2 regions of the Shewanella sp. SM32 genome follow, and region 1 is predicted to be linked to the other one. Evidence: predicted binding sites of a transcription regulator. Region 1 holds the regulator's gene; the other holds the start of a gene.
The links. Region 1 encodes MetJ, which represses methionine synthesis genes. Its sites were predicted from a motif close to TAGACGTCTAGACGTCTA; they were not measured.
Positions count from the first base shown of each region.

Region 2: a site for MetJ is predicted at 8,939-8,956, ahead of metE (5-methyltetrahydropteroyltriglutamate--homocysteine S-methyltransferase). Genes of this name have one in related genera too.

Region 1 is NZ_JAKKRO010000023.1:41,363-56,892, forward strand. It holds gene L5M10_RS11390 (class I SAM-dependent DNA methyltransferase) at 1-350, shown strand, start outside; gene L5M10_RS11395 (porin family protein) at 967-1,545, shown strand; gene L5M10_RS11400 (hypothetical protein) at 2,819-3,091, shown strand; gene L5M10_RS11405 (phosphoribosylaminoimidazolesuccinocarboxamide synthase) at 3,409-4,512, opposite strand; gene L5M10_RS11410 (hypothetical protein) at 4,499-4,927, opposite strand; gene L5M10_RS11415 (SRPBCC family protein) at 5,163-5,645, shown strand; gene L5M10_RS11420 (pentapeptide repeat-containing protein) at 5,750-6,412, shown strand; gene phsA (thiosulfate reductase PhsA) at 6,843-9,125, shown strand; gene L5M10_RS11430 (4Fe-4S dicluster domain-containing protein) at 9,138-9,704, shown strand; gene nrfD (NrfD/PsrC family molybdoenzyme membrane anchor subunit) at 9,707-10,654, shown strand; gene L5M10_RS11440 (sulfite exporter TauE/SafE family protein) at 10,761-11,504, opposite strand; gene metJ (met regulon transcriptional regulator MetJ) at 11,639-11,953, opposite strand; gene metB (cystathionine gamma-synthase) at 12,166-13,329, shown strand; gene L5M10_RS11455 (bifunctional aspartate kinase/homoserine dehydrogenase II) at 13,341-15,530, shown strand, end outside.
Region 2 is NZ_JAKKRO010000001.1:22,070-37,599, reverse strand. It holds gene L5M10_RS00170 (NAD-dependent malic enzyme) at 1-1,094, shown strand, start outside; gene L5M10_RS00165 (DUF3069 domain-containing protein) at 1,227-1,661, opposite strand; gene L5M10_RS00160 (phosphatase PAP2 family protein) at 1,693-2,217, opposite strand; partial or broken gene L5M10_RS00155 (diguanylate cyclase) at 2,438-4,293, shown strand; gene L5M10_RS00145 (substrate-binding periplasmic protein) at 4,290-5,087, opposite strand; gene queG (tRNA epoxyqueuosine(34) reductase QueG) at 5,262-6,464, shown strand; gene metE (5-methyltetrahydropteroyltriglutamate--homocysteine S-methyltransferase) at 6,558-8,828, opposite strand; gene L5M10_RS00130 (LysR family transcriptional regulator) at 9,029-9,934, shown strand; gene L5M10_RS00125 (HDOD domain-containing protein) at 10,014-10,742, opposite strand; gene L5M10_RS00120 (TonB-dependent receptor) at 11,022-12,983, opposite strand; cobalamin riboswitch at 13,092-13,327, opposite strand; gene L5M10_RS00115 (hypothetical protein) at 13,462-14,904, opposite strand; gene rihA (pyrimidine-specific ribonucleoside hydrolase RihA) at 15,139-15,530, shown strand, end outside.

The DNA.
Region 1 (15,530 bases):
CCGGCTGGCATTACAGTGGGCAAGGTGAGAAACAGTCATTAAAGTTGAGTATTGCCAAAAGCAGTCAGCCGTTTGCTGATGTCTCGCCTTTACCTGTCTCTGATATGAAAGGCTTAGGCTCGCTGGAAGCTGGGTTACACGCCGCAGGTTTGCAAGAAGTGGGTTTACAAGAAGTCCACAGTATTGAGCAATGGCAAGACCAACATGCTATGGTCGCTACCAGCTTCACTGAGCTGCAGGAATTGTTAGCGCCCTATTTTGAAGTGCATGTTTTCGAACACGATTATGAAAGAATTGTCCCGTGGGATTTAGCATCAGGTAATGCGCTGTTTGTTTGTGTGAAGATTTGACCTTCTGTTGAAGGTTGGTAACAGAAGGTCTGCTCATAATGTCAGTGTGACTTGTTAAATCTCGCTTCTCTTTCAGTCTGTTTTTATGTAAACCCAAATGAAAGTAGTGGGCTTCATTCTTGATTTTTCATCAAGAGTCGACCAAAAGGGGAAAGTACCAGTTCCCCTTTTGGATATTCCTTGCCAAATAACGTCCATGTTTAACAATCAGTTCGTCATCCATAACTCTTGTTCATAACGCTGCCGCACAGTATTCCCGTTAAAGCTTGCTTTAATAAACTTGCTTTAATAAAGAAGTCGCACAATAGAAATGATAATAGAATTAATTGAATGTAATAAAGTTGTATGTTTATTTTATTGCCTATGAAATAGTTACAATTTCACAGGCAATAAATACATTAAGACAGAATTAGCACGGCTTTAGTGTAAGTATGAAAAAAGTTTCATGTGTTTTATAAAAATAGTTAACTCGAATTTAAAATATTAAAATAAATCTATAGTGTTGATAAGTATGGTTATTATTTTCATTATGTATTGATCTGAGTGTGGTTTTGCGAGGTTGGCATTATTTTTGTAGTGTCCTTAGTGTATTTAAATAATTAACTAGGAGTACTTTATGAAAAATCCCATTCTTACTTTAGCTGCCATTATTTCTTTAGCCTCTTTTAGTGCATATTCTCATGCTGATAACATGAGCAACAGTGATGCCGCAGAAAACGGAATCTATGTCGGCGCTAACTACGGTTATTTAAAAGTCGATGGCGATGATGATTTTGATGATAATAGTGATGTAATGCAGGGTCTTGTTGGTTATAAGTTTAATAAATACCTTGCTCTTGAAGGTAGTTACATTAACTTTGGTGATTATGGTAATGGTTTAGCCAATGCCGAAACCGATGGTTATACGGCAGCCCTTAAAGTCATGCTTCCCATTGCAGACCGAGTTGAGCTATATGCTAAAGGTGGTCAGTTATGGTATTCGACAGATTATGACGTCGTCGGTTTTTCTGGCAATGACGATGGTGAAGGTGTATTCGCCGGCGCCGGTGTGGCATTTAAAGTCACAGATCGATTTTTAATTAATGCTGAGTATACTTGGTATGATGCAGATATTAATGTCGATAGCGTCGCCAATGGCGGGAAAACAGATACAGACTTTAATCAAGCCAGTATCGGTGTTGAATATCGCTTCTAATTAGTAATTTGTAATATTTATAATTCAAGTAAAAATTATTAAGGCGTGACACTTTGAGTGTCACGCCTTTTTTACTTTGATTTTATTTTTATTGTAAAATTTATTTGGTTTCACTTATTTTAAATAAAGATCAAAGTCGTGGGGCTTCCCCCTTGGATGCTCGATGACCGAACTCATGCATTTTTTATTAAACTATTCGCCTGCGGCAACTCCGAGGGGACTTCTGTCGTCGCGGTGTTGGCCGTAATCGGATGTCCCATCTTTGTTTCTTTGTCTGTTATTGCGGCCTTACGGCCGAGGTGAATCAAAGTCGTGGAGTTTCACCCCACACCCGACCAAAAGGGGAAAAGCGCCTGTTCCCCTTTTGGAAATCCCCCGGCGTCCCTAGCGAAGTTACATGCATTGATTAGTGGCTTCGTGCTTATTCGAAAATAGCTAACGCTTCCGATGGGGCGTCCCTTCCCCCCGAAAGCTACGCAGACGTCCTGTCTGCGTCACGCGATTTTCTTCAACGCTCTTCAGCAACTTCGCAGGGAAAGGTGTATTCCTGCGAATTATGTGTTGTCTGTGAGTTCTTTAAAGAAAAAGAGATCGCCTGTCCCATCTTTTTAAAAGCATTCACGTAGCAACGTGTACTGATGTAGAAATACAAACGTTATATTGGAATAAAGTCGTATTTCCTAAGCTTAGGCTCAAGGATAGAAGTAAATATTTACATGGATTGAAATATGAAAGATGGAATAGTTGCATTTAAGCTTACCTCGAGCTTAATCATCACTCCCATACAAAGCTGTGTACGTTATGTAAAACCGCTTTTTTATGTAACTTGGATTGTGCGAAGTCTTTTAGATGCTAAAAAGTCGGCGATTAATATTTTCAATTTGGGCGCTTGAACATCTCTCACATATATTGAAACCCGCTTGGTTATTAATTCAGCAGGTTAGCCATTGCTAACGCCAAAAGTTATCAACAAGATGTCCCCTAAATTCAGACTTGCAAATAAGGAAGAACCTCACTATCTTGTGTCTTAGCGAAAAAAAAACACTATATATAGTGCTTTTTTGCTGATGGATAGCGACTAAGGTACATGTAACACTCGACATGTTAATGAACCTTAGTCACAAGGATGTATACCGCAAGGCGATTTACTTGGTTTACTTAGAAGGTTAACGGGATCCCGTTGTTGGTACTATAGGATATCGCTTTAGACTCAGCAACACCCTAAGCAAGTAATTCGCCTTACATTGAAAACTTTGTTTAGGAAAAATATATCATGACCCAAATTAATATGGCTCATTTGAGTGAACGTTCTACCTCTGGCGGCAAAATTAATTTTGCTGTTTTTGAAGCAAAACCAACTAGCGGTAATAATGCAGCTTTACTTCACCAACTTACACAGGCTGCAAGAGCCTCTGGTTTAAGAGTTGACCAATCTGCACTAGCGTATAAATTAGGTAGCCGAGTAATGTTTGAAGGTGATCCGAATTTGGTAAAATATCTTGCTAAAGGTTGGTACCCTCAATGGACGCATAGTATCTCAATCTAACTGGGATTATTAATGGTTTTTAACGAGCTATCCATTGTTAATTTTGCAAAGTGTATGCTTGTAAAAAGGCATACTGATTACTAGATGGGTTGGCGGGATTAAGCATTGGCATGTAAGTGACCGTTGACGGCATGGATGCCGTCGTCGAGCCCTCATGGATGAGTTTATGGCGTGTCACTGGAATGACAGTGCTTAATTATCAGCGGTGTATTGGTTAAGTTTGTGAATGACTTAAACAAAAAGGCGCCTAAGCGCCTTTTCTACTATTCAGTTATGGGTAAACCACCCAAAACCTCAGATTTGATTACAACTCTCTATTACACAATCAGATCATACTCATCTTTGAGTATCTTAATAATATCTGCCTTTGGATTCGCTGGCAGCGGAATCGCCGCGCCAGTCACTTTCTCGGCAACGCCGGTGTAAGTGCGTGACACTTGCATCATGGCCTCAAGTGGGAGGTCATTGTCGCGGGCGAGGGCTTCACGCTCTGGCATTCTGTCTTTGTTGAGCAGCACATCAGGATCGGGGAAATGATTTAGCAGGAATTGGCGGAAACCCTCTTTGGAGTTTTCCAAAATCTTGCCATCGCGGTAGGCGGCGCCGTCCCAAATACGTGATGAGTCTGGAGTGCCGACTTCATCCATGTAAATCAGTTTTGAATTGCCATCTTTATCGGTCACATAACCGAACTCAAATTTAGTGTCGACAAACACTTGATCAATGTCGGCCAGTGCTTTTGAAATCACTTTAAAGCCATCTTTTAACAGCTTCTCGTACAGGTCGATATCTTCTAACTTTTCAAAGCCAAAGGCTTGGTAGTTGGCTTGGATATCGCTGCGGCTGATGTTCACGTCATCTTGGGCTGGCACGCCTGGGATACCGGTTAAAATGCCCTTAGTCGATGGGGTGATTAACAGCTCAGGGAGCTTTTGATCTTTCTCTAAGCCTTCTGGCAGTGTGATGCCACAGAATACGCGCTCGCCCTTAGAGTAAGCGCGCCACATTGAGCCTGTGATGTACTGGCGGCAAATGGCTTCGACTTTAATGGGGCGGGCTTTTTGGACTATCCATACGAACGGGTGCGGGATATCCAAAATATGGCTGTCGGCTAGGCCGTTTTCGGCGAACAGTTTAAACCAGTGGTTAGAAATCGCGTTTAATGCCGCGCCTTTACCGGGAATGCCTTTGAGGCCACCTTCGCCGTGGAAGATGCAGTCGAAGGCCGAGATACGGTCGCTGATCACCATGATGGCGAGCGGGGTATCTTCGGGGACGTTATAACCCTTGGTTTTGATTAAACGGCGGCTGTCGGCATCGGTTAGCCAGTAAACGCTGCGAACCTTGCCGCTGTGGACTGGGCTGTCGGTGCGGATTGGCAAATCGTTATTCACGGCTAATACGGAATCAGCAAGACTCATGACGAGTATTCCTTAGGATAGAGAGTGTAGGGATAAGGTTTTTATAAGTGTCGGTTTGCAGATGGACTATGGCATTAGCAACAGCCAGATTCATTGCAACCGCTTTATTATTCGCGCTTGGCTTAGGGCGTAAAGCATTCAGCCAGTTTGCGGGATTTGATGTTAAATCTTGAACAGCAAAAGGGGTATTTTCGGGCGGTGTTTGAATTGTGTCAGCAGGAGATAATGCAAGGTAGGGAACAAACGCAGGGCAAGGTTGGCACCACAGTGAAAGTGGTCTGCGAAAGCGGGCTGGGCCCGTGCCATTTTGCTCGAAAATGCTAACCATTAATCCGAGAGAACCTTGTTCTAGACTGCCGCGAAAAAGTGGCGACATTCTACCTTTTTTGACAAAATTTGCCACGGCTATTTGCATCGCTCTTTGCACAGCCCTTTACACTGCTCTTTATATAGTTCTGTGGCTTGAATCTAGCGGGCATAAGGATTTGCAAGGGAATCACGCGCTAACACTCAGTGCTGAGCATGATGGAGGGCTGGTGTTCTGCGGACGAGCTAATGTTGAAGGGCTGTATTTTAGCGCGCTGATGTGCGAGCTTATGACGTAGCTGCAGCCGACAAGACCATCAAGCCAAATATCCAATGGAGGGAATATGAGCACCAGTCAGCATGTACATAATGATAATCAACGAGAGCTAGTATTAGAGCGGATTATCGATGCGCCGCCAGAAAAGCTGTTCCGCGCGTGGACCGAGCCAGAGCTCCTCAAAATTTGGTTTACGCCAAGGCCGTGGACTGTGGCTAGCGCGAGCTTAGATGTGCGTGCCGGTGGTTCAAATGTGATCGTGATGCGCAGCCCTGAGGGACAGGATTTCCCGAATCGTGGCGTGTATCTCGAGGTGGTTGAGAATGAGCGCATCGTATTTACCGATGCCTTTACTGAGGCTTGGGTGCCGTCCGATAAAGCCTTTATGACGGCAACCATTACGTTTGAACCTATAGATGGTAAGACCAAGTACACTGCGCGGGTGCTGCATTGGAATAGTGAAGATAGGCAGAATCATGAGGATATGGGGTTTTATCAGGGTTGGTCTAAGGCGACCGATCAGCTTGAGGAACTCGTCGCGAGCATTTAGCCAGTGAGTCTCAAGCCTCGTATCAGAGAGTAAACAATAAGCAGTATCTAGCCCAATTGCCCTGCATATTTTATTGCTGGGGATTGGGCAGGATTAGAGGTGTTATGTCGTCACAGAAAGAAGTACCACAGCTTGCGCCATCGCAACTCGCGCCATCGCAACTCGCGCAAAGCGCTGCTTTGCAGGGCAATAGTTTTTTATCAAAACAGTTCAATGGCTTGTCGGAATTAGCCCAAGATCTACAGGGCATCGAGTTTGAGGATTGCTGCTTTCAAGATTGCCATTTTAGCGAGAGCACTTTCCGTAAGTGCAAGTTTATCGATTGCCGCTTTGTGCGTTGCAACTTAAGTTTAGTGAAAGTGCCCCAGTGTCAGTTCAGCGGGGTGGAGTTTGAAGAATGTAAGTTAGTCGGTATCGATTGGACCCGCGCCGCGTGGTCGCGTTTATCCTTTGCCGCGCCCTTTTCCTTTAAGCAATCCATCTTAAATGATTGCTCATTTTTAGGTTTGTCCCTCGATGAAATCATCATCGAAGAGTGCAAGGCCCACGATGTCGATTTTCGCGAGGGCAGTTTTAATCAAGCCAATTTCACCTACACGGATTTTAGTCATAGTCTGTTTGGCCGAACTCAATTATTGGAGGCGGATTTCAGCGAGGCATCCAATTACGATATCGACATTTTTAACAATAAAATCAAAGGTGCTAAGTTTAGCCGCGACGAAGCGATTCGGCTGCTCAACTGCCTCGATATAGAATTAATGGATTAAGGATTGTGGTAGGTTTTTACTCAGCTTTTTACTCAGCATAGTGATGCTCATCCCACGAGTATTATCGCAATTTACTGAAATATCTGTTTATTTTTGAAGCCGCCATTTGTCCCATCTGGCGGCTTTTTCTGTCCGTTTTTTAAGACCTATTGATCTTATTCACGTATTTCAAGGTCAGTCCTAGGTTTTAGTTGCGGTAGATCACACCGAGCTTCCCCATGTGGTTTACCACAATACCCACCTACCTCTTTCGGGATAACAATCTCTGTGGATGAGCAGTGTATTCAGCGTATGCCGTGTATTTTGAAGATATGGTGGCGCTGTTTTAACGCTTTATAACTAAAAAAGTAATCAAATCAGTGAGCAAACCTCTGCTCGATGGCGTCCAATGTGGCGACTGACGGGTGGGATGAGCGTGATGGAGGTAACCATGATTGAGCTTAATAGGCGAACCTTTTTAAAGGGAGCAGGAGCGAGCAGCGCCACGTGTGCGCTGGCCAGTCTGCTGCCGGGCAGCTTAGCGGCATTAGAGAATAAGCAGCTAAAGGGCATGGGCAAAGACATTGCCAGTATTTGTGAAATGTGTTCGACTCGCTGCCCGATTTCGGCGCGGGTGATTGAAGGCAAAAACGTCTTCATTAGTGGCAATAAGGCCGCTAAATCCTTTGGCGGTAAAGTGTGTGCCCGTGGCGGCGCAGGCCATAGTTTATTGTACGATCCACAGCGTATCGTTAAACCGTTAAAGCGGGTCGGTGAGCGCGGCGAAGGCAAATGGGCTGAGATTAGTTGGGATGAGGCTTATAAATTAATCGCTGAAAACCTCAATAAAATCAAAAAAGAACATGGCCCAGAAGCCGTGGCATTCTCGTCAAAATCTGGCTCACAAGAAAAGCATTTGTTTCACCTTGCGACCGCCTTTGGTAGTCCAAATACCTTTACCCACGCGTCGACTTGCCCAGGTGGTTATGAAATTGCCGCTAAGGCTATTTTTGGCACTAAGGTCAAACGTGATTTAAGTAATTCTAAATACATCATTAACTTCGGCCATAACCTGTACGAAGGCATCAATATGTCCGAAACCCGCGGCATGATGGCGGCGCAAATGGACAAAGGTGCCAAGCTGGTGGTGTTCGAGCCAAGATTCTCCATTGTGGCCGACAAGGCCGATGAATGGTATGCCATTCGCCCCGGTACCGATGTGGCCGTCGCCTTGGCGTTATGCCATGTATTGATTGAAGATAATCTTTACGACAAGGCATTTGTCGCGCGTTATGTGGAAGGTTTCGAAGCCTTTGCCGCCGAAGTGAAAGCCTATACCCCTGAATGGGCTGAAACCATCTCCGATGTGCCTGCCAAAGACATTCGTCGTATCGCCCACGAATATGCCGCTAAAGCGCCCCATGCCGTGGTCGATTTTGGTCACAGAGCCACCTTTACCACCGAAGAGTTTGAGATGCGCCGCGCCCTTTACGCCGCCAACGTCTTGATTGGTAATATTGAGCGTAAGGGTGGGATTTATATCGGCCAGAAACCCGGTGATTACAACAAGCTTGCCGGTGAAGCGGTTGCGCCCGTATTGGCAAAACCTGGCGTGAAAGACATGCCAAAACCAGCAGCGAAACGTATCGATCAGGTGGAAGAGCAGTACGCCATGATGTGGACATCGGGCGGCGTTTACCAAACCATTCTCGATGCCACGTTAAGCGCTGTTCCTTACCAGTTACACGGCTGGGTGATGTCACGCACTAACCCAATGCAAACCATGACAGACAGAGCGCGCGTTGTTGAAGCGATGAAAAAGCTCGACTTTATCGCCGTGTGTGATGTGTATATCAGCGAAACCGCCGCCTATGCGGACGTGATTTTACCTGAATCGACTTATCTTGAACGTGATGAAGAAATTGCTGATAAGTCAGGTAAAAATCCGGCCTATTATGTGCGCCAACGGGTCGTTGAAACCTTAGGTGATACTAAGCCTTCTTGGCAGATCTTTAAGGATGTGGGTGTGGCTATGGGCCTTGGCGAGTTCTATCCATGGGAAAACATGGAAACCCTGCAAATGCTGCAGGTGAACCGCGACACTGACCTGCTGCGCCGGATCAAAGACGAAGGTTTCGTGAGCTTCGGTAAGCCAATTATGTTGTGCGAGCCTAAGATGGTTGCCGAGTTTATTAAGGCATACCCCAATGCGCGACCTGCCGATGAAGACGGCACTTACGCCAGTGCACTGACCTTTAAAACCCCGAGTGGCAAAATTGAACTTACTTCCGCGAAAGTCGAAGCCATGGCACCGGGCCGTGGGGTGATCAAGTTCCGCGAAGTGAATCTTAAAAAAGCAGATGAGCTGTACTTTATCCAAGGCAAAGTGGCGGTGCACACCAATGGCGCCACCCACAATGTGCCTATGCTCGCTAACCTGATGTCGGATAACGCTGTGTGGGTTCACCCTGTTACTGCGGGTAAGTTAGGGATCAGCAATGGCGACCCAATCCGCCTCACCAGCAGTGTAGGCACCGAAGAAGGCCACGCCTTAGTCACGCCGGGTATTCGCCAAGATACTGTGTTTGCTTACATGGGCTTTGGTTCTAAAAACAAAGAGTTGGTCAGAGCAACGGGCAAAGGTATCCACTGCGGTAACTTACTGCCGCACGTTACTGCTCCTGTGTGTGGCATGACAGTGCACACCACGGGCGTCACGCTGGCAAAGCGCTAATCGGAGGCTTAAATGAATAAACGATATGTAATGGTGCACGACGAGAATAAGTGCATCGGCTGCCAAGCTTGTAACGTGGCGTGTCGCAGTGAAAATGGTGTACCCGAAGGCGTAACTCGTCTGCAAGTGCGTGTGGAAGGCCCCTTTGGTGAGATGCCCAATCTGCATTTCAAATATCACAGGGTATCTTGCCAGCAATGTGAAGATGCACCCTGCGTTAAGGTGTGCCCAACAGGCGCGGCCTATGTGGGTGAAGACGGCATTATCTCTATCCATACCGAGAAGTGTGTCGGCTGTATGTACTGTGTGGCAGCGTGCCCTTATAAAGTGCGCTTTATGAACCCAGAAACCAAGGCGGCGGATAAGTGTAACTTCTGTAAGGATACGCGTTTAGCACGGGGCGAAGAGCCAGCGTGTGTGACTGTGTGTCCAACCGATGCCTTAGTGTTTGGTGATGCCAATGATCCACGCAGTGAAGTGGCCATCATGCTCAACACTAAAATCACTTACCAAGATAAAACCCATTTAGGCACTAAACCTAGGGTATATCGCGTTCCTACCAAAAGAGGGGGGATTTGATTATGAACAATACTTGGGGCGACATGGCGCAATATGATCCTGTCACTTGGCACTGGGTCATCGCCGTTTACCTGTTTATGGCGGGGTTATCCGCGGGCAGTTTACTGATTGGCATTGGTTTACGCTGGGCGAATAAGGAACTCAGCGCGGGAGCTGAAAGCAGCATTCTTAAGGCGGCAGCCATTATTGGGCCTGTAGCAATTAGCTTAGGTCTAGCTTGCTTAGTGTTTGACTTAACCAAACCATTCCACTTTTGGCTGATCTTAATTCACTATAACTTCCAGTCTGTGATGGCAATCGGGGTGCTGGCGCTGCTGGCGTATTCTCCCTTAGCTTTTGCGTACGCCATTATTGTGCTGCGGGATGACTTACCAAAATGGGGTTTGGGTTTCCTAACACCTATCGCTAAGTTACTTATGCCATTTCGAAAGCTGATTGAAGTATTGTTGTTTGTCCTCGCCATTGGCGTAGGGGCTTACACTGGCTTCTTAATTTCGGCGATGAATGCCTATCCTATGCTCAACACTGCGGTACTGCCTGCGCTGTTTTTAGTGTCAGGTCTATCGGCGGGCGCTGCGGCAAATGCGGTACTGGCGTTGCTGATGTTTAAGACTGACAGCCACGACAAAACTTTAGTGAAGATGCACGGTTTAGAATTGCCTGTGATGGCGATTGAAATCCTGTTCCTGTTCATGTTGTTCTGCGCCTTGTACTTCAAGGGCGGCGCGGCGGCTGCGGCCTTAGCATCGTTAACTTCTGGGCTATGGGCAAGCGTGTTCTGGATAGGTGTTGTCGGTATCGGCTTTGGTATTCCATTGCTGTTTATGCTGTTACCCGCCGCGACTCGCCACACTAAGGGCGCGATGATCATGGTGGCTTGTGCGAGCTTAACGGGCGTACTCGCCTTAAGACACTTTATTGTGTACGCAGGGCAAAGCTATTTAAGCTGAGTGTAAGCTGGCTTTACATATTGATAGATAAAGAAAAAGCACTGGCAATGTCAGTGCTTTTTTATTGTTTGAATCGTGAGAAGGTTTGCCAGTATAAGCAGGACGCTTATTGGGGTAATAACTCGATAACCGACTTCACCGTTAGCACTAAGGCGCTGATACTGCACAGGACTAACGTCGCCATCTTTGTCTTCTCTTTATCGACACGGCCCACTAATCGTCCTGCGACTAAGTAACCTAAAATCACTGAGGGAAGCAGCATCAACGACAGCCACAGATGTTTTAATTCTAATAAGCCAGTGATCGCTAAAATGATCAATGCAATCATGGAGCTAAAAATGAAGAAGGCCGACAGCGCTGCGCGAAACTGCGAGGCATCTTTGCCTGCCAACAAAATCGCCATCGGCGGGCCACCAATCGCGGCGATATTGCCGAAGATCCCTGAAACCACGCCCGCACCGAAGAGGGTTTTCTTATTCACTGGCAGGCTGAATTTATACAGGCTGAGGATCACTGCGACAGTCACAATGGCGGCGATGGATAAACCCAGTATGGGTTGAGGCGCAAACAGCAACAGGCTCGCGCCGATAAAACCGCCGGGCACGCGACCTAGGAGCGCATATTGCAAGCCATTGAATTCTAAGTGACCGCGTTCACGCACTAAGGTCAGCAGGGCGATGGAGAAACCCATAGCAATAACAGGCGCAGGTACAAGTTGTGGATCGACGATATACAGCAAAGGACTGGCGACAACCGCAAGCCCAAACCCAATCAGACTTTGGGTTAAGGCGCCCAGAAACACGACCAGCGAGGCTAAGGCGAGTGTCTGTGGATCTATCATAGAAAACATAGGATTTCCTATATCCCAAACCACCTCAAGATAGTGAAATTTAAAGTTTGAAGTCGCTTGGGTATAAACAAAAAGGGATCGTTAACGATCCCTATTGATGAGCACTGTGATATGACTTTGAAAGCGACGAGTCGCTATTCCATGTCTTCCCACTCGATTCCCATTTGATCCATCAACAACTTGGCTTCGGCGGGAATGCTGTCTGGGTTATCTTTTGACAGATCTTCATCGTTGGGCAATGGCTGGCCAGTGTAGGCGTGCAAAAATGCCTCACACAACAGCTCGCTGTTGGTGGCGTGACGCAAATTATTGACCTGACGACGAGTACGTTCGTCCGTGAGGACCTTAAGCACTTTGAGCGGAATAGACACAGTAATTTTTTTTACTTGTTCATTCTTCTTGCCATGTTCAGCATAGGGGCTGATGTATTCCCCATTCCATTCAGTCATTGACTCACCTGTTATAACGCTAAATTCGGGGCAGATTTTAAACCCTTACAAAGAACAGTCAAATTATTGCTACTATTTCTTTGTGATTGCAAACAGATTTCTTTATGTTCAGACGTCTAAACGTCTTCACGCCTATTGACGATGGCGTTGGGCTTAGGTACATTTAGACGTCCAGACATCTCTATCAGTCTATCGAATTTAGGAGTCCACCCATGGCAGAGCGTCAATTAGCCACACTGGCAGTGCGTCAGGGTATCGAAAGCGATACTCAATATGGCGCAGTTGTGCCACCGATTTATTTGTCGACTAATTACGCCTTCGATGGTCATAAAAATCCCCGCGAATTCGATTACAGTCGTTCAGGCAACCCAACGCGCTGCATTTTAGGCGAAGCATTAGCGCAATTAGAAAAGGGTGCCACTGGCATAGTGACGTGCACTGGCATGGCGGCCATCACCTTAGTGACTACTTTGCTCGGCCCCGATGACCTATTAGTTGTGCCCCATGATTGCTATGGTGGTTCCTACCGTTTATTTACCAACTTGGCGAAGAAAGGCCAGTTTAAGCTCATTGTGGTCGACCAAACCGACAGCCAAGCGTTAGCCGCCTCCATTGCGCAGAATCCTAAGATGGTGTGGCTCGAAACCCCATCGAACCCGTTATTGCGTGTGGTGGATATCGAAGCTATTGCTAAGGCGAGCCATGAGGTCGGCGCGCTGGTGGTGGTCGATAACACCTTTTTATCGCCGATATTGCAACAACCCCTATTGTTAGGCGCGGATATCGTTATCCACTCCACCACTAAATATATCAATGGTCACAGCGATGTGGTCGGCGGCGCAGTGGTCGCCAAAGACGCGCAAATCGGCGAAAGCTTACATTGGTGGTCGAACACTCTAGGCTTAACGGGGTCAGCCTTCGACAGTTATCTGACCCTGCGCGGCCTGCGTACCTTAGCGGTGCGTATTCGCGAGCATCAAACCAATGCCCAGCGTATTATTGAGGTATTAACGCAAAGCCCTGTGGTGAGTAAAGTCTATTACCCAGGGCTTGCGGATCACCCAGGCCACGCCATTGCGGCCAAGCAACAACAGGGCTTTGGCGCTATGCTGAGTTTTGAACTCAAAGGCGGTGAGGCCGAAGTCGTGGCCTTTTTAGGTGCACTCAGCTTATTTAGCGTGGCGGAAAGTTTAGGTGGCGTTGAAAGTTTAGTGGCCGTGCCCGCCACTATGACCCACAGAGCCATGGAGCCGCAGGCGCGTTTTGAGGCAGGCATTAAAGACACCTTATTGCGTCTATCGGTGGGTATTGAAGATGCCGCCGATTTAGTTGCAGATATTCAAGCAGGATTAGCCGCCGTTGCGGCTTGTCAGTAGAGGAATAATAGATGGCACGTTGTCACTTACATAAATTTGGTGGCTCCAGTTTAGCGGATGCCGATTGTTATCGCCGAGTCGCCCATATCCTGTTAACCCACGGTCATAGTGATGATCTCGTGGTGGTCTCTGCGGCGGGTAAAAGCACGAATTTCCTGTATAAATTATTAGCGCTGCGTGATGCGGGTCAGCTATGGCAAGAAGAATTACAAGTGCTGATCAGCTACCAACAGGGGTTGATTGAGCAGTTGTTGTCGAATGAACAAGCCCGCGATCTGCGTGAGCGTTTGGCCACTGATAAAGCGCAACTCATCAGCTTGTTGTCCTTAGATGAGCGCAATGAATACCAAATCAATCATGTGGTGAGCTTTGGCGAACGTTGGTCGGCACGTTTAATGGCGGCGCTACTGCGCGAATCTGGCGTGGCGGCAAGCCATGTGGATGCCTGTTCAATTTTAGTGGCCGATGAAGCCGCTGTGCCACAAATTCGGGTACAGGAATCCCGCGCTAAAGTACAAGCCCTATTAGCTGCGCATCCCAATGAACGCTTAGTGATCACAGGATTTATCTGCGCTAACGAGCGTGGCGATACCTTGTTACTTGGTCGTAATGGTTCAGATTTTAGTGCCAGCCTGATTGCTAGCCTTGCCGATATCGAGCGCGTGACCATTTGGACCGATGTGGAAGGGGTGTTCAACGCCGATCCTAATAAGATCAACGATGCCAAGTTACTGAAAAGCATGTCACTTGCCGAAGCCGATCGCCTAGCGCGTTTAGGCTCGCCAGTATTGCATTCGCGCACTTTGCAGCCGTTATTCAATACCGAAGTGAGCTTAGCGGTGCGTTCAAGTTATGCGTCCCACACCGACTTTACCTTAATCGCGCCCCACAGTTCGTCGGCGAGCGCACCTGTGGTGACTAACCTTAATGCTGTTGTGCTGTTCGGCTTTAAACTCACGGGTGAATTAACTCGTTTATTAGATCTATTGATCGCCGCGGGTTTAACGCCATTGGCCCATTGGACCTCTGCCCATCAAAGGGTTGAACTTGCCTATACCGCTGAGAATCAAAAACAAGTTCAAAGATTACTCGATGCCGAGGCAGAAGCATTAGGGATTAGTGATCAGCAGATCAATACAGATTTTGGTTTAGTCGCATTAGTAAGTGCCGACGCCGAACATTATCGTCGCAGTTTCGCCCGTTTACTGAGTCGTGATGCTAAACCTTTGTTTAGTGGTGACTTAAGTTTAGTGACGCTGGTGCCTCAGTCACAGGTGAATTTGTTAACGCAAAAGGTCCACCGTCGCTGCGCTGGGCCGCGTAAACGCATTGGTGTCTTGCTACTCGGTGTGGGCAACATAGGTGAGGCATGGATTGATCTGTTTAAGTCGGTTTCACCCTCATTGGACCATGAACTCGAAGCCAGTGTTGAGTTAGTCGGTTTAGTCAGTTCGAGTAAAGCCTTGATTAAATCCACAGGTATTAATCTTGCCGCGTGGCAGACTGAGTTTAATACCGATGCTACGCCTTGGCAGTACGAGCACTTGTTCGAGCAATTAGAGCAAGTTAACTGCGATGAGCTGGTGGCCTTAGATATCAGTGCCAGCGCTAGTTTGACGCTGCAATATCCAGAACTGTTCGAGCGTGGCATCCATGTGGTGAGCGCGAATAAACTTGCGGGCTCGGGTCCACTGCCTTTCTATCGAGAGTTAAAGCAGCAACTGGGTAATCGTCGTTTGTTTTGGCGCTATAACGCCAGCTGTGGCGCTGGTTTACCTATCCAACATGCGCTAAATGATCTGCGTAACAGCGGTGATAGCGTTGAAGCGGTGGGCGGGATTTTCTCCGGCACCTTGTGTTGGTTGTTTGAGAAATACGATACTAGTAAGCCATTTTCAGAATTAGTGATTGAAGCCAGAGGCTTAGGTATTACTGAACCCGATCCCCGCGACGATCTCTCCGGCCGTGATATGCAGCGTAAACTGCTTATCTTAGCCCGTGAGATTGGCCTTGAAATCGAGCTTGAAGATATTGAGCTGCGCTCACTCGTACCAGCCGCTTTGGCGGATATTCCCTTAGATCAATTTCTCACCCGCATTGCCGAGTTAGATGCCGATCTGCTGCAACAGTATGGTGCGGCGGCGGAGCAAAATAAGGTGCTCAGATATGTGGCATCCTTAGACAACAGCGGCCCAGAGCTC
Region 2 (15,530 bases), on a different contig from region 1:
CGCAGCTGTTAGAAGATCCTATGTATATGGGTTGGCGCCATCCACGCATCGGTGGCGAAGAATATGCCGAGTTTATCGAAGCCTTTATGCAAGCCGTCCACGTGCGTTGGCCGGATACTTTGATCCAGTTCGAAGACTTTGCCCAAAAGAATGCCATGCCGATCCTAGAGCGTTATAAGGATCGCTATTGCTGCTTTAACGATGATATTCAAGGCACTGCTGCGGTTGCTGTTGGTTGCTTGCTCGCCGCGTGTAAGGCTGCAGGCACTGAATTGAATCAACAACGTATCGCCTTCCTCGGTGCTGGTAGTGCCGGTTGCGGTATTGCCGAAGCTATCGTGGCACAAATGGTGTCTGAAGGGATCAGCGACGAGCAAGCTCGCACTCAAGTGTGTATGGTTGACCGTTGGGGCTTATTGCTCGACAACATGCCTAACCTGTTGCCATTCCAGCAAAAATTGGCGCAGAAATGCACAAATATCCAAAACTGGAGTAATTTCAGCGACAATATTTCACTGCTCGATGTGGTTAACAACGCCAAGCCGACAGTGCTGATTGGGGTATCTGGGGTTCCAGGACTCTTCACCGAAGAAATCATCCGTGCTATGCACAGCCATTGTGCTCGGCCGATTATTTTCCCTATGTCGAACCCCACCAGCCGCGTAGAAGCGACACCGAAGGACATTTTGCATTGGACCTCAGGTCAAGCACTCGTCGCTACGGGCAGCCCATTCGAGCCTGTGGTTGTCGATGGTGAAACCTATGAAATTGCCCAGTGCAACAACAGCTTTATCTTCCCAGGTATTGGCTTAGGCGTATTAGCTTCGGGCGCACGTCATGTATCCGATGCCATGTTGATGGCTTCAAGTCGCGCACTTGCCGAATGTTCGCCACTGGCAATCGATGGTACAGGTCCACTACTGCCTAAACTGGAAGATATCCATGCGGTGAGTAAGCATATTGCTTTCGCCGTAGGTAAAGTCGCAGTTGAACAAGGGTTAACGCTGCCCATGAGCGATGAGATCTTACAGCAGTCGATTGAAGGCAATTTCTGGAGTCCAGAATATCGCCGCTACAAACGCACTTCGTTCTAAGCATAGCGTTGCCGCGACTCAAGTTGCAGTAGAGCAGCTTAGTTGAGCGTTTGTGCTAGCCAGCAAAAAGCCCGTTACTTTGCAGTAACGGGCTTTTTCATTTCAGGCACAGTTTTTCATTTCAATAGAACACTAAGGTGCCATCACCTGTTTAAAGCTATTGAGCAAAGCGCGATCGGTACGCGCTTTCTTCAACTTACGTAGGCTTTCTTTGAGCGATTCATCGGCTAAGCGCGTAAAAATGCCATTATATTCTTGCTCTTGGATTGCACTATCGGTATCGGCTTGCTCAGAAATTTCTTGGGCGACACGACTCAATTGCAACCAAGCATTCGCGATATAGAAACCGTGGAATGCGGCTTGTTCCATTAGATTACGCGCACTGGCAGGTAAAGATGCCCAAGCTTGGCTAAATTTACCTTCCCTGTCTTCCAACAGTTCGGCACACAAACCTTGGTACGCTGCTAATAAGTCACCCGGTAATTTAGCCATTGGTAACACTTTATTCGCAACATTGTAAGAAATCTGCTCGGCAGTTTCGCGGTAAACAGCTGATAATTCGCTCATAAAAATCTCGATTCGCATCCCAAAAATAGACTTAAAACTGGCCACTCACATATAAACCATAAACGCCGTTACCCGCAATCGGCGTAACTGTAATCCCCTCATAGGGTTGAGTAAAATACCAACCCGCCAGCGCTCCAATCGCCGCACCAGCTAACACATCCTCGAGGTAATGTTGGTCGCTCGCCACTCGGGTATAGCCCACATAAGATGCGGCAACATAGGCAGGTAAACCATATTGCCAACCATAGCGCTGCTGAATAAACGTCGCCGCCATAAAGCTGTCAGAGGTATGACCCGATGGAAACGAATCATCGCCACTATCGTCTGGCCTGTCTTTACTCACACCATACTTAAGACCTTCAACAATTAACCGACTCGACACCGCTGCCTGAATTAACTGCCAACTACCATCATAACCCTCTTCATAAAACAAGGTCGCACCCATCGCAGTAGCGGGTAATAATAAATGCAATACATCGCCAGAGGTTTCTAAATCTGAGCCTGCCCAACTAGTGCCACTCATCATGAATAATGCAGCACAGAGTAATTTCTTCAAGGGTGATTCCTTTGTGGGATAATAACCAAGGCGGAGTTTATACCTTGATCATTAACCGAATGCAAAATTGCTATACATCTATATTAAAAATGAACAAACAAGTTATGCTAAGCTAATAATTAGCTATTGATTTTAATGCGAACAGGAATCTTTTTTGCTACATCAACTTAGGTATTTATCATTCTCCTTATTGCTGCTTCTACTGCCGCTTAGCAACGCTATGGCAGAAGAAAAGACTCAGGTTGATAAAATATTTGCAAGATTTGAAAGCGGCGTCCCTATGACCCGTGAAGAAATCGAAAGCAATCTAGTGTTATTAAGCAAACTAATTTCGACTGACGATGTCACCCGTCATGAAAAGCTGCAACTGCTTAAATGCTGGGATCAGAATACAGAAAACGACACAGCTATTGCACTGGCACTTAAAAATACTAACCAAGCACTGAGCAATATTCCGCCAACCGCCTCTCCCCATTTCATTACCGACCTCACGCTCTGCCACTCTTGGTTTCTGCAATTAAGTGGTGATATGGATGGCGCGATGGAAGGTTATAATCTCAGTGTTAAACGTGCCTATGAGCATGAAGACCTTAAGCTAATAGCCGACTCGCGCAGCATTCGCGGCGCACTTTACTCTTATATTGGCGATTTTTCTGCGGCATTAGACGATCTCGTCACTGCGCAAGATCTCTATGAATCACTCAATTTAAGCGGTTGGGCTAACATTAACCTTGCCGATGTTGCTACCAGTTTTAGACGTTATGGCGATCCCCAAAGTGCAATCCGCTATTACACCAAACTCAAAGCTCTCTATCTAAAAAACAATAACCAAGAACAGGCAATGTATGTCAACTCGGACATTGGCCTTGCCTTAGATGAACTCGGTGAACATCAACAGGCCGTAGATAATTTCTTAGTAAGTTATCAATACTTCAAGGAACATCAGCAGGAAAAAGTGGCAGCAACTATGGCAACGAATATTGCCTACAGCTTAATCAAACTCAATCGTCTGACCGAAGCCGAAAAGTATTTAATCGAAGCCGATACTGTTATTAATGAAAAAGATCTGACCGATTACAGCTTCATGAAGCTTTTTATGGCCGATATAAAGTTTCAACAAGCTCGCTATAAAGAGGCGCTTACCGAACTTGAGCTAGGGGAAAAAGCCTTTCGCACTCTGCAGAATAATCGGGGACTCACTCAACTGCTGCAGCTTAAAAGTAACATATATGTGGCTATGAATGATTTATCTGCCGCCTACGGAGCGCTGCAAAAATTTGTTACCCTAACAAAAAAAGTCGATGGCAATTCTCTCTCCCATCATACGACAGAATTAAAGGTCAAGTTTGATACCAGTCGGATTGAATCTGAAAATCAACGCTTGATTGAAAACCAAAACCTTAAAGAACAAGAGCTCGCGCTACTCGAAAAGAACAAATCACTGCAACACATTATCCTATTACTAGCGGGCTTTATCCTGACGATAGTGTCTATATTCGCTTATAAACAAGTACATAGAAATCGCCAACTGCAAGTTATTGCCCTCACGGATTATCTTACCAAACTCCCTAATCGTCGGCATATTTATGCCCAAGCCGCAAAATATTTTCAGCAAGCCTTAAAACATCAAAGCCCTTTTTCAGTGATTATTTTTGATGCGGATCACTTCAAAAAATCAACGATAACTTCGGCCATGAATTAGGCGATCGCGCCCTTATGACCATTGCAAATGCAGGCCGAGCCTTATCGGGTAATAAAGACCTCGTTGGCCGCATCGGTGGTGAAGAGTTTTTAATCCTATTGCCTAACACTGATGCCACAGGTGCGTTAGCGCTGGCGCATCAATTGCAGAACCATATTAGCCGCCTTAGCGCACAGAATTTACCAGCAGAACTCAAATTGACCGTTAGTGCTGGTGTCGCCACTTTAGAACCACAAAATAATACGGAAGATGCATATCAAGATAAAGATTTTGCCACCTTGCTAAAGCGGGCCGACAATGCTCTTTATGAGGCTAAAAATGCGGGCAGAAATTGTGTGAAATCAGCCAAGAATGAGGCTTTAAGAGAGAATTAAACGGCCTTATGCCAAAACACTTGATGTTGTAATGGCGGTGGCAAAGTGCCAAACCATGTCTGATACAAACGACTAAATTCACCTGAGTCTTTCATTTTCTCAAGCTCTGTTTGCCAACTGATAACGGTTGCCGCCGATGTCCCTTTAGAAAAAGCTAAATAGAGATTAATCTCCGATACTACAAACACTTGGCGGATATCTGTCTCACTCGCACCCACTTCTTCGAGTATCTGCTTTACCGCAAGATCCGCCTGGCACCAAAAACGAATTCGAGAAAACAGCAACTGCTTCGCCGATTGCTGCGGAAAACTCGCCACCAGCAAATTATCCACGCCCGCTTGTTGTAGCAACTGCGCTCCCGCCGATTCCCGATAAACCCCTACAATATCTGTCGATTGAAGTTCAGCAAGTTGATCGAGAGCGATGGGATCTGCCGTCCTTGCGTACAATGCAATTTTGCTGGTCGCAATAGGACCGATAAAATCAAACTGCTCAGCTCGCTCATCATTAATTGACGTAGCAAAAAGTAAAACGTTCGCTGAGGTATTGGCAATCGAATACGCCCGAGCCCAAGGTAACACATCGATTTTTTCACTCTGACCCAGTCTTGATTGCAAGGTATTGACTAAGTCCACCGCAAAACCTTGCGGCACACCATTTTGCTCGTAACTCATGGGAGGCCAAGCTTCGGTCACCAATTTCAACTTGTCAGGCGCCGCAAAAACAAGATTAGGCATCAGGCCTAATAAGCTCATCGCAAGAAAACACGCCCTAAGGGGAAACGCACTCAGCATACGAATACCAAACGATAAACATTAGACCTAATCATAGACTCAATCCCAACAGCAAATAAACAAATACCCCAAAGAAAATATCGCCTCACGCCCCCTTCTGAGTAAACTCGTCCTCAATAAGTGAAAACTGCTATCATATTGCCACCTAGCCAAGAGCCTCGCTGCCATCAATTCATGTCAACTTTAGCCAATCAAACCCCAAGCCAATCCTATGCCAGCATGCTGTCGCGGCTCGCTCTGCAAATTAAAACGTGGGGAAAAGCACTCGGATTTGCGCAGGTTGGCATTTGCGATACGGATTTAACCGCTGAAGAAGCCAAACTCCAAGCATGGCTAGACAAAGGTTTTCATGGCGAAATGGCCTATATGGCCACCCATGGCATGATGCGCGCTCGCCCGCAAGAACTGCATCCGGGCACAGTGCGGGTGATCTCCGTACGGATGGACTATTTGCCACCCGAAGCTGGCTTTGCAACGAATCTCACCGATCCCAACTTAGGTTATATTTCCCGTTATGCCGGAGGTCGCGACTATCACAAGTTGATCCGCGCTCGGCTTAAAAAGCTGGGAGATCAAATCAGTGCAGAGTTAGTTGCTCTCGGTTTCGATTCCGCTGACTTTCGCCCCTTTGTTGACTCAGCCCCTGTACTTGAGCGCCCCTTAGCCGAAAAAGCCGGTATAGGCTGGACAGGTAAACACTCACTCATACTCAACCATGAGGCTGGCAGTTGGTTCTTTTTAGGTGAGCTACTGATCAATTTGCCTCTGCCTGTGGATATTCCCATTCAAGAAGGCTGTAACACTTGTGTCGCCTGCATTACCTCCTGCCCAACGGGTGCAATCGTAGAACCTTATGTGGTCGATGGCAGACGCTGTATTTCCTATCTCACCATTGAGCTGCAGGGCGCTATTCCCGAAGAATTTAGGCCACTCATGGGCAATCGCATCTATGGTTGCGATGATTGCCAACTCGCGTGTCCCATCAATCGCCAAGCGCCGCTGACTGAAGAAACTGACTTTCATATTCGTCCGCAGTTAAAGCAGCCTGACCTTCTCAGCCTTTTTGCTTGGAGCGAGGCCGAGTTTCTTAAACAAACTGAAGGCAGCGCCATTCGCCGCATTGGGCATAAACGTTGGCTACGTAATATTGCAGTAGCACTGGGTAACGCTCCCGCAAGCCCAAGCATTATTGCCGCACTTAACGCCCGCAATCACAGCGAAGATATCGATGAGATAGTGCGTGAGCATATTGAATGGGCGCTTAATGCCCAGCAATCGCGCCTTGCTGAAAGCACCACAACTGAACAACAAAAAGCCCGCCGCAAAACCGAGCGCATGGTGCGCATTATCGAAAAAGGCTTACCGCGAGATGCTTAAGTCAATCGGCAAGCAATAAACAACGGATGCATAAGCATCCGCTGTTACTAACTCAATAAACGCAGTAAAAAAATATTTCACTCAAGCATAATATTAACCAAGGCGGCGACGTAGTTCTCGCGTGGCATCGACCATGTTTTTCAGTGCGGGTTCAACTTCATCCCAAGTACGGGTTTTTAGGCCGCAATCTGGATTAACCCATAGCTGACGTACGGGCACTTTTTGCGCCGCTTTCTCGATTAAGTGCACCATGGCCTCCACACTTGGGGTGTTTGGCGAATGAATGTCATACACTCCTGGGCCAATTTCATTTGGATATTCAAAATCTTCAAAGGCGTTGAGTAACTCCATCCGTGAACGCGAAGTCTCGATAGTAATCACATCGGCATCCATGGCGGCAATCGCAGCAATCGTGTCGTTAAACTCGCTGTAACACATGTGGGTGTGGATTTGAGTCTCATCAGTCACGCCAGCAGCGCTGAGTTTAAAGGCATTAACCGCCCAATCTAAATAGGTTTGCCACTCACTTTGTTTTAATGGCAGACCTTCACGGAAGGCGGGCTCATCGATTTGTATAATGCCAATACCGGCATTTTGTAAGTCCACCACTTCATCACGAATCGCCAGCGCCAGCTGAGTCGCAATCACATCGCGGCCGATATCTTCACGGGCGAATGACCAATGCAGAATCGTCACAGGGCCAGTCAGCATGCCTTTTACAGGCTTGTCGGTGAGACTTTGGGCAAACTCGGCCCAATCAACCGTCATCGCCTTTGGACGACTAACATCACCATAGATCAACGGTGGCTTAACACAGCGTGAACCATAACTTTGCACCCAACCATTTTTGGTAAAGCCAACGCCCGCAAGCTGCTCACCAAAGTATTCCACCATATCGTTGCGCTCGGCCTCACCATGAACCAGTACATCGATACCGAGTTTAAGCTGGCGGTCGATAGTATCGCGGGTGACTTGCTGCAATTGCTCTGTATATTGTGCATCACTCAGATCGCCCTTGCGCCAACGACTGCGTAGTCCACGGATTGCCGGTGTTTGTGGGAAGGAGCCAATGGTGGTGGTCGGCAACAGAGGTAAACGGTATTTCTGCTGCTGCACTGCTTGGCGTACGCTGAAATCACTGACGCGCTCATAGTCGGCAGATGTCAACGCGGCAACGCGGGCAATCACTTGACTGTCGGCGGCCTGCGCTTTCGTCTCACGGCGTGCCAAACAGGTTTGCACAATCTCTTTTACCGCGGCCGATTCAGGTGCCAGTAGCAATTGGCGCACATTGGCCAGTTCGAGTAATTTTTGCTTCGCAAACGCGAGTTGTTGACGCAGCGCAGGCTCAAGTGTGGCTTCCACCTCTAAATCCACAGGGCTGTGCAGGAGTGAGCAAGAAGTACCGATCCACAAGCGATCTCCGAGATCACGGGCAACCGCGCCTATGCGTTCGGCAATTAAATCCGCCTCTGCCGCCCACACGTTGCGGCCATTGACCACACCCACCGACAAAATTTGATCTTGACCAAGCGCATTGGCAAAGACTGCCAATTGATCCGGCGCTGTGACTAAATCGACATGCAACCCCGCGACCGGCAAGGCCGATACCAGCGCTTGATGGTGTGTGATACCGCCGTAATAACTGGTAAGAAGGATCTTCACCTTCGTAATGCTGAGGGCTTGATACGCCTCAGTGATCGCCGCTTGCCATTCACCATCCAATTCCAATGCGAGAATGGGCTCATCGAGCTGTACCCATTGCACTCCCTGAGCAGCAAAACGCGCCAAAATGTCAGCATAAGCAGTTAATAAATTGGGTAATAAACTTAACTTATCAAACTCTTGGCCCACAGTTTTAGCTAGGTACAAGTAGCTAACAGGGCCGAGTAGCACAGGTTTTGCTTTATAACCTAAGGACTGCGCTTCGCTGACTTCATCGAAAAATTGCTCATAGGCAATCGAAAACACTTGGTTTTGGCTGAGCTCAGGTACCAGATAGTGATAGTTAGTATTGAAATACTTGGTCATTTCAGAGGCTGGCGCATCTTGGCCCGTTGGCGCTCTGCCGCGGGCAACACGGAATAAAGTATCGAGATCGATTGCCCCTTCACCACGATGACGCTCAGGAATGGCATTTAAAGTCGCGCTTAAGGTCAGCACTTGATCATAAAAGGCAAAATCACCTACGGGAACTTGCTCAATGCCCGCAGCAGCTTGCCACTGCCAATGGGTGTGGCGAAGTTCACTCGCCACTTCACGTAATTGTGCCTGAGTGCTCTCACCACGCCAGTATTTTTCTAAGGCAAATTTCAATTCACGACGACGCCCAATACGGGGAAACCCAAGACTATTTAATTGCATACTCTATCTTCCTTTATTTGAGATAAGCCACATTCGGCACTTGCACCCACCAGATTGTTTTCTCTTGGCACTTTTCAGCACTTCAGCCTTGATAAATAACAATGGGCGTCTGGACGTCTAGAAGTTTATTGTGTTAGTCTCTATTCCAGCAACCGAATTGATTTCAAGCACAACATGAGCGAAATTCACTTGGAGTGAACATGATCGAACTAAGACACCTGCGAACCTTAATGGCCCTGAAAGAAAGCGGCAGTTTGGCGGGCGCAGCCAAAAAACGTTTTGTCACTCAATCCGCCCTCTCACACCAGATTAAGGAGTTGGAGCAAAGGATTAACTCGCCCATTTTTGTGCGTAAGAGTAAACCACTGTCATTCACCCAAGAAGGTGCACGCCTGCTGCATCTGGCTGAAGAGATTTTGCCTAAGGTGTTAGAAACCGAGACAGATTTGAAGAATGGGCTGGAAACCGAAACCAATCAGTTGCGAGTCGGCATTGAGTGCCATAGCTGTTTTCGCTGGTTAATGCCTGTAATGGAGCAATTTAGGCAAGATCATCCGGCAGCCGAGTTAGACTTGTCGAGCCGTCACCTGTTCGACTCGCTCAATGCCTTAGAAATGGGTGAACTGGATATTGTATTAACCTCAGATCCTGTGCCTGGGCATTCACTCGCCTACCAGCATTTGTTTGATTTTGAAGTGAAGTTAGTGGTTGCTAAGGATCATCCTTTAGCGAAAGAAGCCTATGTCACCCCTAAGCAATTAGCACACTTGCCTATTATCAGTTATCCAGTGCCGTTGACGCGTTTAGATATTTATCGCCACTTTTTAGAGCCTGCGGGCATAGAGGCAGGCGAGCAAAAAACCTGTGATTTAACCATGATGTTATTGCAACGCATCGCCTGTAAAGACGGCATAGCCGCACTGCCAAGTTGGTCGATTAATGAAGGACATGGACTGAGTCTCGCTACGGTGAAACTCGGCCAAGAAGGTCTAAAACGACCGCTATTTGGTGCCTATCGCCGCCACAGTGCTAACTCTGCATTGATCCAAAATTGGTTACAACTAGTGGCAAGGGAAGGTTTATCCCGCCAGCAGAAGACGAATTAATGCGGGTGACATAGAGTAAAAAGCCTGCGAATGCAGGCTTGTTTATTGAGTCAAATGACTATTTCATAGCATCGACAAATTACAGCGGATTCATCAACAATCCACGCATAGACAAGACACGGCGCAGTATCAACCCTGATGAATTAGGATTACGGGTCTGACGCAAATTATGGGCGATCATAAACTCTTGACGCAGATCCTGATCGAGATCTAACGCCTCGAACGCTTCGATGGTTAAGGTCTGTTGTTGATTATCAATCAATGACTTAATCACACTTAAAGGAAATGACTGTTCGGCATTAGCATTTAAATAGGCAAATGCGGTCAGTGCGATAATTTGGCCGAACACACTGAACAGAGCTAAGGTTTGTACTTCGTCAGCATCAACCTCCACACCTTCCATATCCGCTAAGCTATCTACCGCATCCGTTGCAATATCTTCAGTCAGCTTCCAATAACCTTGGACCAACTTTTTATAGGGCTGTGGCAGTTCATCGAGGCGTTCTTTTAAATAGAACGTAAAGGCGTAGCGATAGATATTAACTTGACCTAAGCGGATCAAAGCTTCTTTCAACGAACGAGTTTTGTGATTTTCCACTACAGCAGCCTGTGCGGAATTACTGCGCATAAGCATGTGCGCTGCCAATGCGGGATCGCTCGAGATAATGTCAATCACATTACGAATGTCGCCTTCAGCAAGGATCGCTTTTTTGAGTGGAATTAGAATCCCTCGGCGGCCAATCACTTGCTCTTCGTTCGCTATGATAGCTCTAACTTGAGTAAAAACCTGTTGCTCAAGATCAGTCATAAGACACTTTACACCTGTTTATTAACAATAAGATGATTCGGTTACAGCTCACATCATACCTAAAATACTAAGAATTTCAGCCATAAACAGCAGAGTAAAATATAAATTACTCCTATTTAGTGATGACTGCCCGCTAACACTATAGATAACGACAATTAAACCACTCTACTAAAACGATATTCAAGACTATACCTATTTTAAGATTTATTCTTTGAACTCAGCGTAAAAACTAAAAAGCCAGACTGAGTCTGGCTTTGTTATTAGATAGCTCATTAATATTTAGAAGCGGTAGCCCACAGTGAAACGAATATCACGGCCTCGACCTGAGTAATAACCATTATATGTTCCACCACCATAATAGCCTGCGCTAACATAATCTTTATCGAATACATTATCGATACGCAGACTGGCAAGCCAAGCATCACGATTATAATTCAAGGCTAAATTACCAAGCACGTAACTTGCTAGCTTATCACCTTGATTAGCGTTATCGCCTTCGATAAAACGATCACCCGTGTAGATAGCTTCGGCAAATACTTGGAAATGCTCAGCAAAATCCATGCTGACATAACCGCGTCCCGTGTGTTTTGCCACCCAAGACAGCTCTTTGCCATCGTTAGCACCATCGGTAAATTCGGCGTCGGTATAGTTATATTCCAGCCCTAACTGCAGCGCTTTAGTGATCTGCCAATCCCAATCGGCACCCGCGCCATAACGACGAGAAGCGTCGGCATTAACGTTTGCACCGTTGAAATTTCCACCTATGGGTTTAACTGCACTCGAGTCATAAACAATTTCATCCTCTAAATCGAGACGATATAGGCTGACTCGTAGGGTTTGACTAGCGACAGCCCAATCCCAACCCGCCTCATAGGAACGGCCTGTTTGCGGCTTTAAGCCAAATACGCCCGGCGATGTATAAGCTTGCTCATCCACTTTAGCAAAACGGAAGTTATCATCAGCGCGCACATAGAGTCTGTGCTCCGCAGTTGGGCGGTAATTTAAACCCAGTTCGAATGCGTGGGCATTTTCGTCTAAATCCATGCCATTAGGATAGACATTGCCATCGACTAACTCATCGGTCACTCGTGCATAACGACCACCCACAACGTAACTTAAAGTATGACTTAAAGGCACTGTAGCTTGTAGATAGGCGCTTTGCATTTGCTGCACATTACTGCGCGCCATAGTGTCAAAATCAGCCTTACCACGGCTGATGTCTAAACCTGTGACTAGGCTTAGCTCGCCTTGACGGGTACTGTAATTCGCTAACGCTTTAGGGCTAAACATTAACAGTGAGCGTGTGTTATGGCTGTTCGCCCCCCAATTAAGAGAAGACACTAAGGTATCGCTGTAATCTAAATCCGCCGCCAGCGCCCAGTTTTGATTAAGCTGATGCTGGTAACCCGTTCGCGCCGCAGTGGTCATCTCGTGGGCATACTCTACCTTATTTGATGAAGCACGGGGATCGTCTTTAAATTGCTTTTCAGTAAGCGAGCCCGGATTTTCACGATCGCTATCGTAGTAGCTGGTTTCAACAAAGAACGAGTCTGTGGCTGTTTTATATTGAATGCGGCCAAGAATAGAGCCGGTTTCGTTGGCATTATGCTGGCGATAGTTGTCACCTTGGTTGTAACTACCGGTGAAAAAGTAACGCCAATCTTTGTTGATCGCGCCAGACACATCACCACGACCTTCATAGGTATCAAAACTGCCGCCGGATAACTGCACGCTGCCGCCAGTATTTTCAGGGGACTTAGTGACAATATTAATCACCCCGCCCACGGCTTGGTCACCATAAAGTACACCCGCACTACCCGATAAAATTTCGATACGATCCACTTGATTAAGCGGAATGGCATTAAGGCTAGGTGCGGCGATATCGATATTATTGAGACGACGACCATCAAGTAAAATCAGCGTGTTATTAACGGCAGTGCTGGCGCTAAAACCGCGCATCGCAAAGCTAGTTCCAATATTGTTATCCGAAATTTGAATACCGCTTTGACCACGTAAGACGTCGGTCAAATTAGTCGCGCCACTCATTTCAATAGCCGCGGCATCAATCACATTCACATTGGCGGCAATATTTAACGGGGTCTTATCAGAGCGGCCGATCACGACAAGATGCTCGTCGACTTTAGCTGTGCTGGTATCGTCAGCCGCCATAACGGGCGCGATAATTGAAAAACTGCAAAGGCTGCCGATCAGCAGCGCGATTTTTGTTGGATTTGTTCCCATTTTACCTTTAACTCCTGCAAGGAAAACGGGGCATTGACGCCACGATACCGTTAATTCAGTCGTAAATACTGACGGTGATTATCGCATTTTGAGATCTGCCCACCGAAATCTCAAAAACACCTTCAGGGCCGGTCTCCGGACTTAGGCTATGTTAATCCATTAAAAGTTAGATTAACGCGAGACTGACCTTTTACATTCTGACTTTCGGGTTCAGTCTTGAACACACCAATCAAACGCGGTCTTCTCTCACCTTTTACCGTTGCGGGGGCAGTGCCAGAATTTCACTGGCTTCCCGATTATCTCACGACACTATCATCGTAAGCACCACAGAAGGTTGACTCAAAATTAGGTTCAAAGGGCGTACAATCTGTTAACGCCCAACAAGGCTCAGAGCATATCAGACCTGAGCGCGCGCATTATAGACGTCTATACGGATGAAAGTCCATTAATCTCAGATTAGCGAGAAAACTCACATGAGCTAGAAAACACCATCCCAGTTTTTTGCCGCAGGTTTTGGTCTGTCTTTGCTCAAAATCGCCTGACGCTGCTCAGGGGTTTCGCATTGGGCAACGGGGGTAAAATCCAGCGGTTTAATCACTAACGAGTCAGCAGGTTGCACTGGCGACTTGTCGAACATTGGCAAATTCATCGACCAAGAGACCAGCTCCCCATTTTCGCTGATGCCAACATAACCGTCATTTGCGCCATCTAACCAAGTGAGTCGCGGAATACGTGCAATCAACTTTTCCACATTTTCACGGTTGGCGCGATAACCAACAGGTACCACTTTGCCATCGGGACGGGTAAACACAAAGGAGGCAGGCCCTCGAGTAATGACGCTGCCTTCCTGCCAATATTTATCAAGAATCTCTTGGGCATAGTGAAACCCAAACATATGAGCGTAATCAGTATCGTCGGCTACAATTTGCGGCACGGCCTTATCCCGCAGTAATAAAAAGCCTGAGCCGATGCTGATAATCTCTTTTACCCCTGTGATATCGGTTTTTTGAATCCAATCGACACCACAGTTAATCCCATCGCCCCAAAAATGCGCATCCCCCGTAGGACTTAAAATCGCAAAGGCACAATTGTTTGCCGTCATACTCGCCACATCCTTTAAGGCGCTGCGGATCGAGTAAGCATCACTGCGCCAACCCCAACTCACCACAGTGCCGTCCTTTTTCAAGGCGGCATAGGTGTGTTGAAAATATTCGATCTTCGCCACATCCGTAAGCTGCGGGAGTAACTTTTTCATATTGGTCGACTCTTCAACCTGCCCCCAAATCACCGCGCTACCTTCTTTTTTGAGGGCGACAAAACTGCGACCTCTGGCAAAGATATCGACAACATCAACTAATTGATCCTGCACATGTAAGCTATTGCCGCCGTAGGGGCCATAACCCCAAGTGTGTACCTTGCCATTAGCATCAAGGGCCGCAATGGCCTCTTGATTAGCGAACAACTTGGTAATATTGGTCATGCGGTTTTGCAGGGCTTTGTCGAGGCTCAATTTCCCCACATTACCCCAGTAAACCACAGTGCCATCTTGACGTAGCGCGGCAAACCCGTCCTTAACTGGGACGATTTGCTTAACTTGCTTAAGCTGCTCCGTCACCTCGCGGCTATCACCGCCAGCATAACTGCCACCCCAAGTGATCACCTCACCAGATTGTGTTAACGCCGCAAAGGCCGAACTGTTGGTGACCACAGTCTCGACTGCGGGTAAATCACAGGGAATATGGCGATACTGTGGACTCGGATTTTCCTTAAATTGGATGAGTTTACCGTTATCAAACTGTAGCAATGACTCGTTATTACTTTCCACAACGGCCATAGGTTGAGGATCGCTACAACCAGAGATCTGCATGGCAACCATGCCCACGAGTAAAACCTTAGGCCAAGTGATTCGATGAGTGAGCATTACTTATTTCCTTATATTTGCTTGGAGATGTCATTCAATGTTGTGCAGCGGACAGAGCGAGAATGGATTTACCTAACATCGCCTAATGTCAAAAATGGGCAGAATTCTAGCAGCTTGTTGATAAAAAGACGAAAATGCTCACAGTTTACTCTGCAAGTCCCCTACACAGGCTAGCGCCTAACTGATGGCATGCTATTCTAAGCCCCCATCACCGCTGTTTAAAGGAGTAACAGTATGACTCGCCCTATTATTCTGGATTGCGATCCCGGCCATGACGACGCTATTGCGCTCATTTTAGCTCTCGCCCATCCAGAGCTGGTTCCACTGGCCGTCACCACCAGCGCCGGTAACCAAACGCCGGATAAAACGCTCAATAATACCCTGCGGATCTTAACCTTATTAAATCGCAGTGATATTCCTGTCGCTGGCGGCGCCGTCAAGCCATTAGCTCGCGAATTAATCATTGCCGACAATGTCCATGGTGAAACCGGACTCGACGGCCCTGCATTGCCTAATCCAAGTTTTAGTCCTCAAGCCATTACCGCAGTTGAATTAATGGCGCAGCAAATTCGCCAAAGTCATCAGCCAGTAACCTTAATTCCCACAGGACCACTCACCAATATCGC